2 regions of the Marinobacter sp. GH_1 genome follow, and region 2 is predicted to be linked to the other one. Evidence: predicted binding sites of a transcription regulator. Region 2 holds the regulator's gene; the other holds the start of a gene.
What was found. Region 2 encodes LexA, which represses DNA repair genes until DNA is damaged. Its sites were predicted from a motif close to CTGTNTNNNNANACAG; they were not measured.
Positions count from the first base shown of each region.

Region 1: the regulator LexA is predicted to act here: its motif matches at 6,539-6,554, upstream of recN (DNA repair protein RecN).

Region 1 is NZ_CP184460.1:3,629,252-3,637,809, forward strand. Features, by position in the region: gene carB (carbamoyl-phosphate synthase large subunit) at 1-133, opposite strand, end outside; gene carA (glutamine-hydrolyzing carbamoyl-phosphate synthase small subunit) at 215-1,345, opposite strand; gene dapB (4-hydroxy-tetrahydrodipicolinate reductase) at 1,728-2,531, opposite strand; gene dnaJ (molecular chaperone DnaJ) at 2,543-3,667, opposite strand; gene dnaK (molecular chaperone DnaK) at 3,746-5,671, opposite strand; gene grpE (nucleotide exchange factor GrpE) at 5,764-6,360, opposite strand; gene recN (DNA repair protein RecN) at 6,624-8,303, shown strand; gene fur (ferric iron uptake transcriptional regulator) at 8,364-8,558, opposite strand, start outside.
Region 2 is NZ_CP184460.1:1,592,220-1,600,777, reverse strand. Features, by position in the region: gene ACNSOI_RS07325 (DUF6586 family protein) at 1-358, shown strand, start outside; gene ACNSOI_RS07320 (hypothetical protein) at 420-680, shown strand; gene ACNSOI_RS07315 (cell division inhibitor SulA) at 687-1,178, opposite strand; gene lexA (transcriptional repressor LexA) at 1,219-1,827, opposite strand; gene ACNSOI_RS07305 (amidoligase family protein) at 1,994-2,995, shown strand; gene ACNSOI_RS07300 (gamma-glutamyl-gamma-aminobutyrate hydrolase family protein) at 2,988-3,731, shown strand; gene ACNSOI_RS07295 (SIMPL domain-containing protein) at 3,734-4,420, shown strand; gene ACNSOI_RS07290 (translocation/assembly module TamB domain-containing protein) at 4,431-8,210, opposite strand; gene ACNSOI_RS07285 (autotransporter assembly complex protein TamA) at 8,207-8,558, opposite strand, start outside.

The DNA of each region.
Region 1 (8,558 bases), 2.0 Mb from region 2:
TAACCCGGTAACCCTCTTCGCGCAGCGCCTTGCAGGCCTGGGCCCCGGAGTAATCGAATTCGCACGCCTGCCCGATCACAATGGGACCTGCGCCCAGGATCAGGATGCTTTGGATGTCTGTACGTTTTGGCATGTCTCGGTAAACCTGTCAGCAACTTTTGAATTCTTTCAGCGCGTACGATGCGCCAGTGAGCTATCTGTGATGGCCTTGCCCTCAGGCAGATCGCGCTTCCATCAGCTGGATAAACTCGTCGAACAGGGGCGCCACATCATGGGGGCCCGGGCTGGCTTCCGGGTGACCCTGGAAGCTGTAGGCCGGCTTGTCTGTGCGGCGAATACCCTGCAGAGTGCCGTCAAACAGCGACTTGTGGGTGGCCTCCACATTAGCCGGCAGGGTTGCTTCGTCTACCGCAAACCCATGGTTCTGGCTGGTAATCATCACGGTGCCTTTGGCAATGTCCTGCACCGGATGGTTAGCACCGTGGTGGCCGTGCCCCATTTTCATGGTTTTGGCGCCACTGGCCAGAGCCAGCAACTGGTGACCCAGGCAGATGCCGAACACTGGAATTTCGGTTTCCAGGACGTCCTGAATGGCTTTGATAGCGTAGTCGCACGGCTCCGGGTCGCCGGGGCCGTTGGACAGGAAGATGCCGTCCGGATTCATGGCTAGCACTTCCGAGGCCGGAGTTTGCGCAGGCACAACGGTGATGTCGCAGCCACGGGCGGCGAGCATGCGCAGGATGTTGAACTTCACACCGTAGTCCCAGGCAACGACCTTGAATTTGGCGGCGGCCTGGTCACCATAACCGTCTGAGATATCCCACTCGGTCTGGCTCCACTGATAGGATTTCTCGCTGGTGACTTCTTTAGCCAGATCCATGCCCTTGAGGCCTGGGAAGGCTTTCGCCAGTTCCAGGGCGCGCTCGGCGGTGGCGTTCTCGCCAGCGATGATGGCACCGTTCTGGGAGCCTTTGTCGCGCAGGATGCGGGTCAGGCGGCGGGTGTCGATGTCCGCAATGCCAACAATGTTGTTGCTTCGCAGGTACTCGCCCAGGCTCTGCTGGTTACGCCAGCTGCTGGCGACCAGGGGCAGATCGCGGATGATCAGGCCGGATGCGTGGATGCGGTCGGATTCTACGTCTTCTTCGTTTACACCGGTGTTGCCAATGTGGGGATACGTCAGGGTGACGATTTGGCGTGAGTAGGACGGGTCGGTCAGGATTTCCTGGTAGCCGGTCATGGCAGTGTTGAACACTACCTCGCCGCTGGTTTCTCCGTCTGCGCCGATGGCGGTGCCGTAGAAGAGGCTTCCGTCTGCGAGTGCAAGGATTGCTGGTGTGCTCAAGGCTTGTATCCTCATCGAGTGGCGTAAGTTCGTCACGAACAGGAACGCAAGCGCAAATTCAGGTTGCAAAAAAGCGAGACAAGGTAAAAACCCGGTCCCGCTTTCTTATAAACTTTTCAAAGGTACGCTTGGTGCAGTCAAATCGCCTTATTGTAAGCTGTTTTGGCGTTTTCTGTCCACGTTGAATTCTTGCCGGGAGTAAGGCGGTTGTCCGGCAGGAGTGCTGGATCACCTTCCCGAAAAACGCTACGAGCACATCCCTGTGCGCTTCGCTCCGGCCATCCATGGCCTCCGAGATTTTCGGGAAGGTGATCCAGCCCTCCTACCTCAGAGTCCGCCGCTCAGAACTCTCTCGCTCGGGGTCAACTGTTCAAGAGCACATTCAGTCCTTCAGATTCAAGACATCCTGCATGTCATACAGTCCAGCGGCCTTCCCTTCCAGCCAGAGCGCAGCTCGCATCGCCCCTTTGGCGAAGGTCATCCGGCTGCTCGCCTTGTGGGTGATTTCGATGCGCTCGCCTTCGGTGGCAAACAGAACGGTGTGGTCGCCCACCACGTCGCCGGCGCGGATGGTTTCGAAGCCGATTTCCTTGCGGGTGCGTTCGCCGGTGAAACCTTCGCGGCCGTAGACAGCGCATTCTTTCAGGTCGCGGCCGAGGGCGTCAGCCACGACTTCGCCCATGCGCAGGGCGGTGCCTGAGGGGGCGTCTTTTTTGTGGCGGTGGTGGGCCTCGATGATTTCTACGTCGTAGTCGTCACCCAAAGTAGCCGCTGCGGTGCGCAGGAGGTTGAGGACGACGTTGACGCCAACGCTCATGTTGGGTGCGAAGACCACTGGGGTGGATTCGGCGGCCAGGGCCAACTGTTCTTTTTCGGCGGCGGTCATGCCGGTGGTGCCGATGACGATCATTTTGCCGTTGGCGCTGCAGAACTTTGCGTTTTCCAGGGTGAGGTCCGGGAAGGTGAAGTCCACCAGTACGTCGAAGTCGTTTTTGACGTCGTCGAGGCTGCCGGCCATTTTGATTCCGGTTTTGCCGATGCCAGTCATTTCGCCGGCGTCGGCGCCAATCAGGCTGCTGCCTGGCTCGACGATGGCAGCACCGAGTTCGAGGCCTTCGGTGCCGTCTACGGCTTCGATCAGCACTTTGCCCATGCGCCCGGCGGCGCCGATGATTGCTACCCGCATCTGTTATGCCCTCAGAATTTCATTTCGTCGAAGAAGCTTTTCACACCCTCAAACCAGGAGGTTTTCTTCGGAGCATGATGGGTGCCGTTGTTGCCGCTCAGGGTTTCCTGGAACTCTTCCAGCAGCTCTTTCTGGCGCTTGGTCAGGTTGACCGGTGTTTCCACCATCACGCGGCACAGCAAATCGCCGGCAGGGCCACCGCGAACGGGGCTTACGCCTTTGTTGCGCAGGCGGAAGAGTTTGCCGGTCTGGGTTTCTGGTGGAATCTTGAGTTTGACCCGGCCGTCCAGGGTCGGCACTTCCAGTTCACCACCCAGGGCTGCATCTACGATGCTGATCGGCACTTCGCAGTATAGATTACGGCCGTCACGGGTAAAGATGGAATGCTCGCGCACGGCAATCTGCACATACAGGTCACCTGGCGGCCCGCCATCAACGCCCATCTCGCCCTCACCTGAGAGACGAATGCGATCGCCGGTATCCACACCGGGTGGCACTTTCACAGACAGGGTTTTTTCCTGCCTCACGCGGCCCTGGCCGTGGCACACTTTACAGGGATTCTTGATAACCTGACCGGAGCCCCGGCAGGTCGGGCATGCCTGCTGCACGGTGAAGAAACCCTGCTGCATGCGAACCTGCCCCATACCCTGGCAGGTACCACAGGTTTCAGGACGGGAGCCTTTTTCAGCACCACTGCCATCGCAGGCTTCACACTCTTTGTGGCCAGGAATGTTGATCTTGACGGTTTTGCCTTTGACGGCCTCTTCCAGATCGATTTCCAGGGTGTAGCGCAGGTCGGAACCGCGAGTGTTGCGGCCCCGGCCACCGCCACCGAAAATGTCACCGAAGACATCACCAAAGATATCGGAGAAGCTGGCACCACCGCCGCCAAAGCCTCCGCCGGCCTGGCCATCCACGCCGGCATGACCAAACTGGTCGTAGGCCGCACGCTTGCTGCCATCGGCAAGAATTTCGTAGGCTTCGCTGGCCTCCTTGAACTTGTTCTCGGCGTCTTTGTCGTCCGGGTTACGGTCCGGATGGTATTTCATCGCAAGCTTTCGGTAAGCCCGCTTTATGTCCTTCTCGTCCGCGTCCCGGGAGACCCCGAGTACTTCGTAATAATCGCGCTTGGCCATGCTTAAAACCCTGTTGCTATAACGCGGAAAACGCGGGGCTTACCCCCGCGTTTTCCAACTACCTGATGTACTTAGGATTTACTTCTTGTCGTCGTCTTTGACTTCTTCGAACTCGGCGTCCACCGCATCGTCAGCCGCCTGAGACTGGGCACCTTCCTGCCCGCCAGCCTGCTGCGCCTGGTCTGCCTGATCCGCGTACATCTTCTGTGCCAGCTCGGAAGACACTTCGGTCAGTTTCTGAGTCTTGGCTTCGATGGCTTCCTTGTCAGAGCCGGTCAGGGCTTCTTCCAGATCCTTGATGGCCGCCTCGATAGACTCCTTTTCACTGTCAGAAACCTTGTCGCCGGCTTCGGTCAGGGTCTTGCGCACGGCGTGAACCATGGCATCACCCTGGTTGCGAACCTGAACCAGCTCTTCGAACTTGCGATCTTCCTCGGCGTTGGCCTCGGCATCGCGAACCATCTTCTCGATCTCGTCGTCGTTCAGACCAGACGAGGCCTTGATAACGATGGACTGTTCTTTACCGGTGGCCTTGTCTTTGGCAGACACGTTCAGGATACCGTTGGCATCGATATCGAAGGTGACTTCGATCTGCGGCACACCGCGCGGCGCCGGCGGAATATCCGCCAGGTCAAAGCGGCCCAGCGACTTGTTCTGGGAAGCCTGCTTACGCTCACCTTGAACCACGTGAATGGTTACGGCCGTCTGGTTGTCATCCGCTGTTGAGAACGTCTGCGACTTCTTGGTCGGGATGGTGGTGTTCTTGTCGATCAGCGGCGTTGCCACGCCACCCATGGTTTCAATACCCAGAGTCAGCGGGGTTACGTCCAGCAGCAGCACGTCTTTTACGTCACCGGAAAGAACAGCCGCCTGGATGGCAGCACCCATGGCCACGGCTTCGTCCGGGTTCACGTCTTTACGGGCTTCTTTGCCGAAGAACTCTTTTACCTTTTCCTGCACCAGCGGCATACGGGTCTGACCACCCACCAGGATAACTTCGTCGATTTCAGACGCCTTCATGCCGGCGTCCTGCAGTGCGACTTTACAGGGCTCCAGGCTGCGCTGAACCAGATCTTCCACCAGGCTTTCCAGCTTGGCGCGGGTCAGCTTCACGTTCATGTGCTTGGGCCCAGACGCGTCTGCAGTGATGTACGGCAGGTTCACGTCTGTCTGCTGGCTGCTGGACAGCTCGATCTTCGCTTTCTCACCGGCTTCCTTCAGGCGCTGCATGGCCAGGGAATCGCCGCGCAGGTCGATGCCACTGTCTTTCTTGAACTGGTCTGCCAGGTACTCGATGACCTTCAGGTCGAAGTCTTCACCACCCAGGAAGGTGTCACCGTTAGTGGCCAGAACCTCGAACTGATGCTCACCGTCGACATCGGCAATTTCAATAATGGAGAGGTCGAAAGTACCACCACCCAGATCGTATACAGCAACTGTGCGGTCACCGCTCTTCTTGTCCAGGCCATAAGCCAGGGCAGCTGCGGTCGGCTCGTTGATGATCCGCTTCACTTCCAGACCGGCGATCTTGCCCGCATCTTTGGTGGCCTGGCGCTGGCTGTCATTGAAGTAAGCCGGCACGGTAATCACTGCTTCCGTTACCTTCTCGCCCAGGTAGTCTTCTGCAGTCTTTTTCATTTTCTTCAGAACTTCTGCAGAGATCTGGGGCGGTGCCATCTTCTGGCCCTTTACTTCAACCCAGGCATCGCCGTTGTCGGCCTTGGTGATCTTGTAGGGCACCATCTTGATGTCTTTCTGAACCACATCGTCCTCAAAACGACGACCGATCAGACGCTTGATGGCGTACAGGGTGTTATGGGGATTGGTGACCGCCTGGCGCTTGGCGGACTGACCAACCAGGGTCTCGTTATCGTCGGTGTACGCGATAATGGAGGGAGTAGTACGATCACCCTCAGCGTTTTCAATAACCTTTACCTTGTCGCCATCCATGATGGCCACACAGGAGTTGGTGGTTCCCAGGTCGATACCAATAATCTTGCTCATCGAATCACTCCAAATCTTTCTGAATGCTGTCCCAGGGAGGTTTGCCCTGACTGTCGCTGTTTAATCGCTATATTGGCGCTTTAATCGGCTTTTCAAGCCTGCTCGTCGATTTTTGGTGCATCTTCGGCCTTGGCCACAACCACCATGGCGGGACGAACCACGCGACCGTTCAGCAGGTAGCCCTTCTGCACCACGGCAACCACGCTATTCGGCTCGGCATCTGGCGCGGGCACCATAGACATCGCCTCGTGCTGTTGCGGATCGAACGGTTCACCCACCGGGTTCACCTGTTCAACGTTGAATTTCTTGAGGCCGTTCATGAACAGGCCCAAAGTCATTTCCACGCCTTCGCGAATGGAGCCAACCAGCTCACCGGCGTTTTCATGTCCTTCAGTGCTTTCCACTGCCTTTTCAAGGCTGTCCGCCACCGGAAGAAGCTCTTTCACAAACTTTTCCAGAGCGAACTTGTGGGCCTTTTCCACATCAATTTCGGCTCGACGACGCACATTCTGCATCTCAGCCTGGGCCCTCAGCGCCTGGTCCTGGTATTCCTGCAACTGCGCCTTCAGCAATTCCAGTTCGGAACCTTCTTCAGCACCGGCGGTTTCTGCTTCGCCCTGCTCTTCTGTGGCGTTTACTGCCTCGTTCAGCTCGTCTACTTGTTCGTTGCGCTTATCGTCAGCACTCATGACAACTCCTGATGACTTTCCCTGGGCCCGAGGGCCTGCGGCTAAATGAGCCCCGCCTTGCACAGGCAGGAAAATACGACTTTGCGAACGGATATGGGGCCCGCCCCTCAGGTTTCAACCTCAAACGATGCATTCTTTCAGATTTTCACGATTCGATTGTTTGCAATCAGGAAAAAGGCTGTATATATTCACAGCAACTGTATAGATCAACAGTGTCCAGACAATTTTCAGAGAGTCTCCAATTCTGAGCGGAGGTTATCGGCATGCTCACACAACTTATGGTCTCCAACTACGCCATCGCCGAACGGGTCGACCTGCATTTCAGCAAAGGCATGACGGCCCTGACCGGTGAAACCGGCGCAGGTAAATCCATTGTTCTGGATGCTCTCAGCCTGGCCATGGGCGGCCGAGCAGATGCCGGAGCCGTGCGCCACGGCGCCAAACGAGCCGATATCACCGCCAGCTTCGACATCTCACGTATTCCGATTGCCCGACAATGGCTGGAAGAACACGAACTGGATGACAAAGACGACTGCATCCTGCGCCGGACCATCAGCAAGGATGGTCGTTCAAAAGCCTTTATTAATGGCCAGCCCTGCCCACTCTCCCAGCTCAAGGACCTTGGCGGCCTGCTGATGGATATTCACAGCCAGCACCAACATCAGTCACTGCTGCAAAAAGACACTCATCGGAAGCTGCTGGACGAATTCTCCGGCGCCGAAGACCTGGCAGAGCAAACCCGGGATGCCTGGAAAGCCTGGCATAGAACCAGTCAGAAGCTGGAACAGCGGCGCCAGAACGCCGACGAGGCAGAGGCAAAACTGCAACTGCTCCGGTACCAGGTGGAAGAGCTGGACCGGCTTGCCCTGGGCGATGGCGAACAGGAAGCGCTTGAACAGGAACAAGCGCAGCTGAGCCAGGCCGATGCGGTACTGCATAGCAGCCATCAGGCTGCCCTGCTGTGCACTGAGGACGAAACCAGTGCCGCCGACCTGGTGCGTCAGGCACTCCAGCAACTGGAGCAACTCCCAGTGGATGTTCCGGCACTGGCTGACACCATCCAGATGCTGACCGAAGCACAGATCCAGATTTCAGAAGCCGGGGACAACCTTCGGCACTTTGTTGAAGACTACGAAGCAGACCCCGCACGGCTGGCCGAGGTCGAGGAACGCCTGAGCGCCATTTATCAGATGGCTCGAAAGCACCGCATCACACCGGAGGAATTGCCGGAACTGCACCAACGCCTGTCGAACGAACTGGAAGAACTGGACGGCGGCGAAGGCAGCCTCGAGCAGCTTGAGGCAGAGCAGCAAGCCCTGCGCAAACGGTTTGATGAACTGGCCGGGCAATTAACGGCCAAGCGGGAGCAGGCAGCGGCGGAACTGGATCAGCGAATTGCTCAGGAGCTTGCACAGCTGAGCATGCCGGCCGTCCAGTTTGTTACCAAACTGGGCCGCAACAGCAATGACGAACCGGCCCCCCACGGTATGGAAGATGTCGAGTTCCTGGTCAGCGCCAACCCGGGGCAACCCGCACGCCCACTGGCCAAGGTGGCCTCCGGGGGCGAACTGTCTCGGATCAGCCTTGCCATTCAGGTAGTGGTCGCCCAGACCTCAACCACCCCCACCCTCGTGTTTGACGAAGTGGACGTGGGTATTGGTGGCGGCACAGCAGAGGTGGTCGGGCGTTTGCTCCGGTCTCTGGGCAGCAACGGCCAGGTGCTGTGTGTCACTCACTTGCCCCAGGTGGCAGCTCAGTGCCACCAGCACCTGTTCGTCAGCAAATTCACCGAACAGGACGCAACCTATTCACGCATTGAAACGCTGGATGACCAGGGAAGAATCAGCGAAGTGGCAAGAATGCTGGGCGGCGTAGACATGACAGAGCACACCATTGCCCACGCCCGGGAGATGTTCGTTAAGGGTCAGGCGACCCATCACTGAATCCCCCTCTCGATTCGGAGAGCTGTTGGGGCCGGCGCTTGCTGGCCCCTTTTTTTTGACTTATTTCTTGGAAGAGCCCAAAGGCTTAACGTAGAGGATCAGGCTGTGATCAACGATCTCATAGCCGTGCTCCCTGGCGATCTTCTGCTGGCGCTCTTCGATGATATCATCCACAAACTCGATCACTTCTCCGGTTTGCGTGCATACCATGTGGTCATGGTGATCATCGCCCGCCATTTCGAAGACGGCGTGGCC
Region 2 (8,558 bases):
CGAGCTCCTGCTACGGGCAAGGCGAACGCTGCTGGTGATGATTGCGCGATACCATCAGCACAAAGCCGAAAAACCGCAGACACTGGCAGAACTGGAAACACTGTTTCCTTACGAGGTACACGAGACCCGGCTTTTGAGAGAACTGGCGGACACATCGGGAAGCTGGTGGAACCATCTTGATCAGGTTGAATCGGCTTTGAGCCAGCCTCCGACCACACGCAAGAATGTTACCGAAGAGAATATCATCGCGGTTTCAGTCGAACAGGGCCCGGACCGGTCCGCCGCCACACTCAGAAAGACCCTGACGGCCATGACTGAACTGGCCAAACGGCTTGAGGAACAACACAGCGAGTGGTAGCCCCACCCTGTTGGTTAAATTCCCACACCGAATCGAATACACCAAGACAAAGGTTGAACGAATGTCACCATCGTTTTTTGAAATCGTACAACTTGCCAATGGCGACTACGCCTTGCGCCGCATTGATGACGACGCAGCGCCGTTGGTGCGCATTTCCTTCTCGCAGGAGGCCAGGGAAATGATGGAAGACCGTGACATGAGCGTAGCCAAGGCGATGATTGCGGCAGGGATTGAGGCCGCCGGCAATATCGCACACGATATTGACTGGGACGATGACGACAATGATCTGGCCGAACCCCAGCCCCAATACACCCTCCACTGAACTCCTTTACCGATGACGCAGCACCACGCCGTGGCTGCTACCTTGCGCCGAAGCCTTTTGAAGGGACTCAAAGGCTGAACGCCCGAGCTTGTTAGTCCAGAGCACCACCGCATGACAGGTACCGGCACTCAAAGCACGCTCAGCCAGCTGCTGTGCTGAGTAATCGTTGGTTGAGCGCAATACCAGCAACTCACTGGCCACAATACCGTGCATTTTCTGCCACTTGCCAACCAGGGACTGTGGCGGGTCAATCAGTGCCAGCCAGCGCTTCTCCTGGTTCAGCTGGGTGAGCATAGGGAGCAGCAACTGGACGTTCTCTACCTGGCCTTCAGGAAGAATAATTTCCGTCACGTTACCGCCAAAATCCCTGGTTCCCCGACCGACGTCTGACGATGAGTGAAGGGCTGTGGACCGTGCTTTTCCTGTAGACACCGTGCGGGCGGGCATGATGGCCGCCGGCTGGAACGCCATGTTCTGAGTGAAGCTTAACTGTTCCATTGCTCACCTACCTGCGCTAATCGTTTCTTATTGCTGGTTATCAATGCAAATCTGATCGGCGGATCACGCCCACACCCAGACCTTCGATAAACAACTCCTGTTCGGCCAGATCAATTTCAATCGGGGCAAACTCTTCGTTTTCCGCAATCAACCAGACCTTTGAGCCGTCCCTGCGAAACCGCTTTACCGTCACTTCTTCACCAACCCTGGCCACAACCACCTGCCCGTTATGGACATCCTGAGTGCGATGTACTGCGAGCAAATCACCGTCGAGAATGCCAATGTCTTTCATGCTCATGCCGCGCACCCGGAGCAGGTAATCGGCGGATGGCGAGAAAAATTCCGGCTGCAAAGTGCAGTGCTCTTCAATGTGTTCCTGGGCGAGAATCGGGCTGCCCGCCGCAACCTGGCCGACAACCGGTAACCCCGGGTCCTGCTCCACTTCCGGCAGTCGAATCCCCCTGCTGGCACCGGGCACCATTTCGATGGCGCCTTTCCTGGCCAGGGCCCGCAAGTGCTCCTCTGCCGCATTGGCGGAGCGGAACCCCAGTTCGGCAGCGATTTCTGCCCGCGTTGGCGGGTAACCGGTTTCGTCTACGTACCGCCGGATGATATCCAGCACCTGGGACTGTCGCGCGGTCAGCTTCATGCATGTACTCCGGGTTTTTCATCCTGGTTTTATATACAGTGATTTGACTATATACAGTGTTTTATCCAGTGTAAAGCCCGATTGAAATTTTCTGTCATGTAATCGGGCCGCTGCATATCGGTGTGTTATGGTTTAAGTCCGCGAATTATATGGATGCAAGGTGCCAATGAATTCGACAGAGCGTTGTGCGATGCCGGAGCGGCTTCGTAATCATCAAGGAGAAGAGCGTAGAGTTGGCGTGGAGATTGAACTCTCCGGCCTGGGCTACGATGAGCTGGTCGAGCATGTCGCCCGCCTGCTCAAAGGCACCCCAGAGCTGGAGTCGCGTTATGTCAGCCGCCTGGAGACTGACGCCGGAACCTTCACCATTGAGCTGGACTCTGACCCCGTGAAGGATCTTGACCTGGCGGACGAACGCCTGCCCGAGTCAATCCGCGAACTGGGCACCCACGCCATGGATGTCATCGATTTTGCCGCCGAGCGCATTGTGCCTCTTGAGATTGTCGGCCCACCTCTGCCCTTTTTCAGACTGGGTCTGATCGAAGAACTGGTAGACGAGCTGCGCGACCTTGGCGCGGAAGGCAGCCGGGAAGCGATTTACTTTGCTTTCGGCCTGCAACTCAATCCCGAACTGCCGGACCTGGAACCCGCAACCATTGTCACCTACCTGCAGGCCTTCGCGGCACTTTATGACTGGCTCAAATCCCGGCATCAGATTGACATAAGCCGAAAATTTACCACTTACATCGAGCCCTGGAGCAGCCGTTACACGGATATGCTGATGGCGGAAGATTATGCTCCCGACCAGGCCTCGCTGATGAAAGACTACCTGAACTTCAACCCAACGCGGAACAAGGCCCTGGACCTTCTGCCACTGTTTGCACACCTGGATTCAGAGCTGTTGCAAGACTATGTGGACGACCCGAGAATCAAGAGCCGGCCGACTCTGCACTACCGGTTACCCGATTGCGATATCGACAACCCCCGATGGCATTTTTCCACGGTCTGGAACGACTGGGTGGTACTGGAGCGAATCGCAAACCATCCAGAGCACCTGAAAGAACTCAGGGAACTGTTCCGCGAAGCCCGGAAATTCAGTTTTCGCAATCTCACCCGCTCATGGCGCGACACCACGGAACAATGGCTTAAACAGCGCGGTTATGTCTGAGACCTCAGAAGCACCAGAATCGCCGGGGATCACCATTGGCATCAGCGGCCCCGCCAGGCGCAGCACCGCCCACAGACTGATCAATCTGGGCCTGCGGCTGCATGGCGCCCACACGCACTACATTCGCCCCGGATCCAGCACGGACGTCTCCCTGCTCGATGGCCTGGTGCTGTCTGGCGGCACCCACGTACACCCCAACCGCTATGACCAACAGCCACAAGTGACCGCAAGATACGACCTGAAACGGGACGAAACCGACTTCAGGCTGCTCAAGCAAGCCGAGGAAATAGACATTCCGGTACTGGGTATATGCCGCGGCGCCCAGTTCATCAATGTCTTTCATGGTGGGTCGTTGTGTCAGAACGTGACCCCGCTGCGAATGAAAACCCGTCACCGCCCTTTGCTGCTCCCCCTTCAAACGGTCCAGCTGGTCCAGGACAGCCGGATAGGCCGGCTGATGCACAGCACCCTGATTGGTGCGAACCGTATTCACAGCCAGGCGATTAAACACCTGGGGCGGAATCTCAGGGTAACGGCACTGGACAACGACCTGTTTGTGCAGGCCATCGAAAACACCGGGCAACAATGGTTGATGGGGGTTCAGTGGCATCCGGAATACCTGCTGTATCACACCGGCCACCGGCGGATTTTCAGCCACTTTGTGCATGCCGCCCGGGCTCGGAAACTGGAGCGGCTGCAAAGCCAAGATATGGCCTTTGGCCAACAAGGAGACTGATCATGAAAAAATACACCAAAGCACTGGCCGCAACGGTGTTCGTGGCCTCATTGGCACCACTGGCCGTTTCCGCTGGCGAAGTGAGCCTGAGTGGCGAGGGCAGCGTTCGCTACACTCCGGACAGCGCCCGTTTGCAATTTACCGCCAGTGCCGAGCACAACCTGCCAGAGCGGGCATCTGATCGCCTTTCCGAGACCATGGAGCAATGGCGCAAGGCCATACAGGGCATGCGCGACCAATTGGTGGACTACTCAGACGCCAACGTTAACCTGTACACCCGGTCGCTACCGGTTCAGGAGCGTGGGCAACAACCGGAGAGAATGGCGGTGGCAAGCCAGACGGTCAGCTTTTCCATCGACAATCTTGAACTTCTGAACCCCCTGTTGGAACAGGCCCACAAGGCTGGTCTGCAATACCATCTGAGCGAACACCAATTCTTCCATTCCGACGAGGAGCGCCTGCAACGCCAGGCACTGGCGAGGGCAATCGAGGATGCCCGCAGCCGGTGTGCCTTTGTGGCGGAACAGTTGGGCAAAACCTGTGGTGAGGTCAAAACCATCAACATCAATGGCGGGCACCGCCCGATGCCCATGATGATGGCGGAAGCAAGAGCCGCCAGCGACACCGTTTCCAGTATCGCCCCCCGGGAAATCCAGGCCAGCGTCAACGCCACCTTCAACCTGGATTAACAACCGTCGATCAGAAATCCCGGGTGTAGAAGATATCCAGCGAGGCGGCCAGGCCACTGGCCGCCTCCAGATAGAAATACCGGCCCAGATCATAACGCAGTGCGACCGTGGTGATCGGTTCGAATATCCCGACGCCGTACCTCAGGCTCAATTCATCGGTTATGTATCCGCTGGCCACCACCGAAGCCTCATCCCCGGAACCTTCGGTTTCCAGGGTGAGATTGCGAATGCCCAACTCGTCTCCAATGCCCTGGGTCAGGCGGCTTGCCTGGGTCAGCCCCAGCGACAGAGCAGCTTGCGCCATCTGACCGTCGTCACCGCGGCTTTGAGGCGGGCGGCCCAGAATGATGTAGGACAGCGCATCGCTTTGGGGCATGGAGGGTTCTGAGAATACCTCGGTTTCAGGGGCGTTCACGGGGCCGCTAAGCCTGATACCGGCAACAACAGTGTCTACCCTGCGCACTGCCTCGATGTCCAGGTAGGGTTCTGTCAGGGCACCAACAAACAGGATTCGCGCTCGCCGCAGTTCCAGATCCTGCCCAAATGCCTGGTATTGGCCATTCACCAGTTGTAGCGCACCCCGGGTATCCATGTCGTTGCCAATCCGCAGGGTCCCCTCGAGATTCCCGGTCACACCGAAAGCATCAAACGCTACCCGGTCTTCGCCGACCACCACAGTCACGTCCATCACCATACGCCGGATGGTCGGTTCCTCGGTTTCAACTCCGACAATCACCTCATCTTCGGAGATAGAAACCGCTGACTCCGGAAGCCCCTTGATCTCGATCTCACCACGGGGTACTTCCACACGCCCCGACACCGAGAGTTCACCACTGCGGAAAGCGATGGTGAGGTCTGGCCCAACTTCAACCCGGGCATAGGGTTCGAAATTCACCGGCAGCCTGTCGCCAACAATCGACAGCTCAATCTCTGGCTCCTGCTGCCAATTGATCATCCCCGAAAGTTGCCCGCTACTGCGGTCGTTACTGTTCCAGCGCCCGCTGATATCAGCGGAATCCCCGAGAAACTCGAGCACCAGAACCACATCATTCAGTGGGAGTGGCAGGCCCGGATCGTAAAAACGACCATTCGTAAGAGCCAGCTCGCCATGAATCATGGGGCGTAACAATGGGCCGGTAATCTCGCCTTGGCCGTTAACCTGACCTCCAATCTCTTCCACCCCAGCGAAGGCGGATGCAAAAGCCAGATCCAGTGAGTTCAGGCTGAAACGGCCCTGTACCGGTCGCTCTTCAGCCATCGGGTCAACCGCCAGCTCGGCATTAAAATCGCCCAGTTCCGGCCCTCGCAGGGCAACTGACAACTCAGCTATGCTGGGCTGAAGACGGGCATCAACGGTCAGGCGCTCATGACTCAGGGTTTCCCAGTCATCCAGCACCAGGAATTCGAAGGTTCCCTCACCGGCATCCAGTGTGATTCTGCCATCCGGCCCTGCGTCGGTCAGCGACAGATCCACGTCGGCATCCAGGTGCGCACTCCATCGGAAGGTATCAGGCAACAGTGGCTCAAGGGCCGTTGTCGGAAACTGGCGAATCTGGAAGGCGATGTGGGCATCCGGCAATAGCTGCTGATCGTCAGCGCACACCGAACTTTCCTGCCAGCGCCAGCAGTGAGCGCCGAGGCTCAGGTTGCCTTCTTCGGTGTAGGCAAGGTCAGCGGGAGACTCCAGTTGCCACGTCTGGCCCGGTCCGGGTATGTCGATTTCACCACGGTTCAGTGCACCCTGCCAGGCATCCAGGCTCTCACCCAGGGCGCCGGCGAATACGGCAAGCAGGGTCGCCTCACTGTGGCTGGCATTGACTGTTAGCTGATGCTCATCCCGGGTACCTTCAAGGCGCAGGGACACGTTCTCCAGCTGTTGGTCGGCAGCACGAATCTCATTAATCTCCAGTGCTGCATCCAGCACACCGCCTGTGGCCAGACTGGCATCAAGATCCACGGCCTCAATCTGCAACAGATCCTGCCAGCTCAATCCGCGGCCAGCCATGACAAGCTCGGCGGTGGGATCATCCACGGTGCCAGCAAACTGCAGGCTGGCTTCCAGTTCACCAGCCAGACCTTCGGCAAACATCGCCGGTTCAGGCAACAGGATGGACAAGTTACCTGCCAGTTGGCTGCCGTAACGACCCTGCCCTTCTACACGGTTCTCACCCACGACAAGCACAAGATCATCCAATTGCCATTCGCGACCGTCACTGACCAACTGGCCCCGGGCGCGAGCATTGTTCCCCTGCCATCGTCCCTGCAGATTCCAGCCCGCCGACATTCGGGGCAATGCATCGTCCTGAAGCCGGCCTTCACTGGTTACGTTGCCGTCCAACCGGGACTCCAGCATAGGCACCCAATAGCCCGGATTGAACTGATCCAGAACCAGGGCAGCCTGCCAAGCCAGCTGGGAAGAAAAATCGAGCTCGGCTTCTCCAGACAGGGAACCCGCTCCGGTCGTCATGTCGAGCTGGGTGATACGGACAGCCTGCGTATCGCCATCAAGGCGGGCCTTCAGCTCGGCGTCCCCAAGGGGACCGGCAACCCGGGCGTCAAGATCCGCCTGGTAGCGGTCTTCCTGGTAACTTGCCCGACCTTCCAGACGGTTCAGCGAAACCGGAGGCTCGTCCAGCTCCGGCACCAGGCTGTACCAGGGAAAGCGGTCCAGGGCCAGCCCCACATCAGCGGCCAGACCATCGGCCCAGGAGGCTTCGCCCTGCACCTCCAGGGTTCCGGGTGGCTCACCGCCCTCCCGTTCCGGGCCGGCCATGGACAGTACCAGATCTGTCACCTTCTCTGTGGTGACCAATCCCTGGATAGAAGTCTGGATATCACCCTCGGTACCCGGTAGTAGCGCCTGGGTGCGGGTCCTGAAACCGTTGGCCAGGGAACCGTCAAGGGTTAATCGCCAGTTCTTCAGCGTCAGTGTTTCCGGAAGATCATGATGGGCAAGAAAACGCTCGGATTCGAGTCTGATGGACGCTGGCAAACGGCTTTCCAGCGGCTGAACCTGCCCCTGTATATTCGCATTAAGATAACCACTACTGGCACCTCGCAACCGCAAGTCCCTGACGCTGCCACCCAGGTTAACGGTGATCTGCCAGTCATCTCCCGATGGCGGCGGCAAGGATACGTCAACATCAATATCCAGGGGCCAATCCCGCCGCATGTCAGCGCGACCACTCGCCGATACCCGTATCTCGTCCAGCTGATACAGCACGTGTTCAAGCTCCAGGCTGGCACCGGAGGCCCGGGATTGCAGCTCAAACCGGTCCCAGATGGCTCCGTCATTGACAGTCAGCGGCCCCAGGGCAACATCCCCGATCACCACTGCCAGCGGCAGGTTAATCCTGGGAAGGCTGATATCACCGGAACTTTCATCATCAGATTCAGAGGGCTGCAGGGTCACTGCAATCCGATCGGCCTTGAGCGTGTCCAGGCAGATGGTTTTTTCGAACAGGCAAGTCGGAGACCAGTCTACTTCCGGAGCCTCAACCACCACGCCTACACCATAGCCGTGCCATTCAAGGCGGTCGGCCTGCCACTGGCCAAGCAGGGAGCCTCGGTCGGCCTCGGTTTGCAACCCGGGAATCTGATCAATGGTCCAGGCCGTTCCCTTTTCGGTATGCAGGGCCAGCAAAATCAGCCCAACGAGCACCAGGGGCAAAAACAGCAACAATGTGACGACCAGCAACAGCCAGAACCACCAGCGCCGGCGCAGCGGCTTTTTGTGTTTCTTCGGCTGACCTTCAGCCTGCTCTGGTGGCACCGGTGGATGATCGGTCACAGCTCTGGCCCCATGGAAAAGTGAATACGCCAGCCGCCGCCAAACTCTTCGTCCAGGCCTTTCGCCAAATCCAGACGCAGCGGCCCTACCGGGCTCACCCAGCGAATCCCCAGGCCGGCACCTGTCGCCAGCCGGTCAAACACATCATTCACCGCGTTGCCCTTGTCGACGAACGCCGCCACCCGCCAGTTCCGGACAAACTCGTACTGATATTCGACACCACCGACCAGCTGAAAACGGCCACCGACGGCTACACCGTTGTCATCACGGGGCGACAGGGTTTCATAACCATAGCCCCGGACGCTCTGATCACCACCGGCAAAGAAGCGCAATGAGGGCGGCACATCG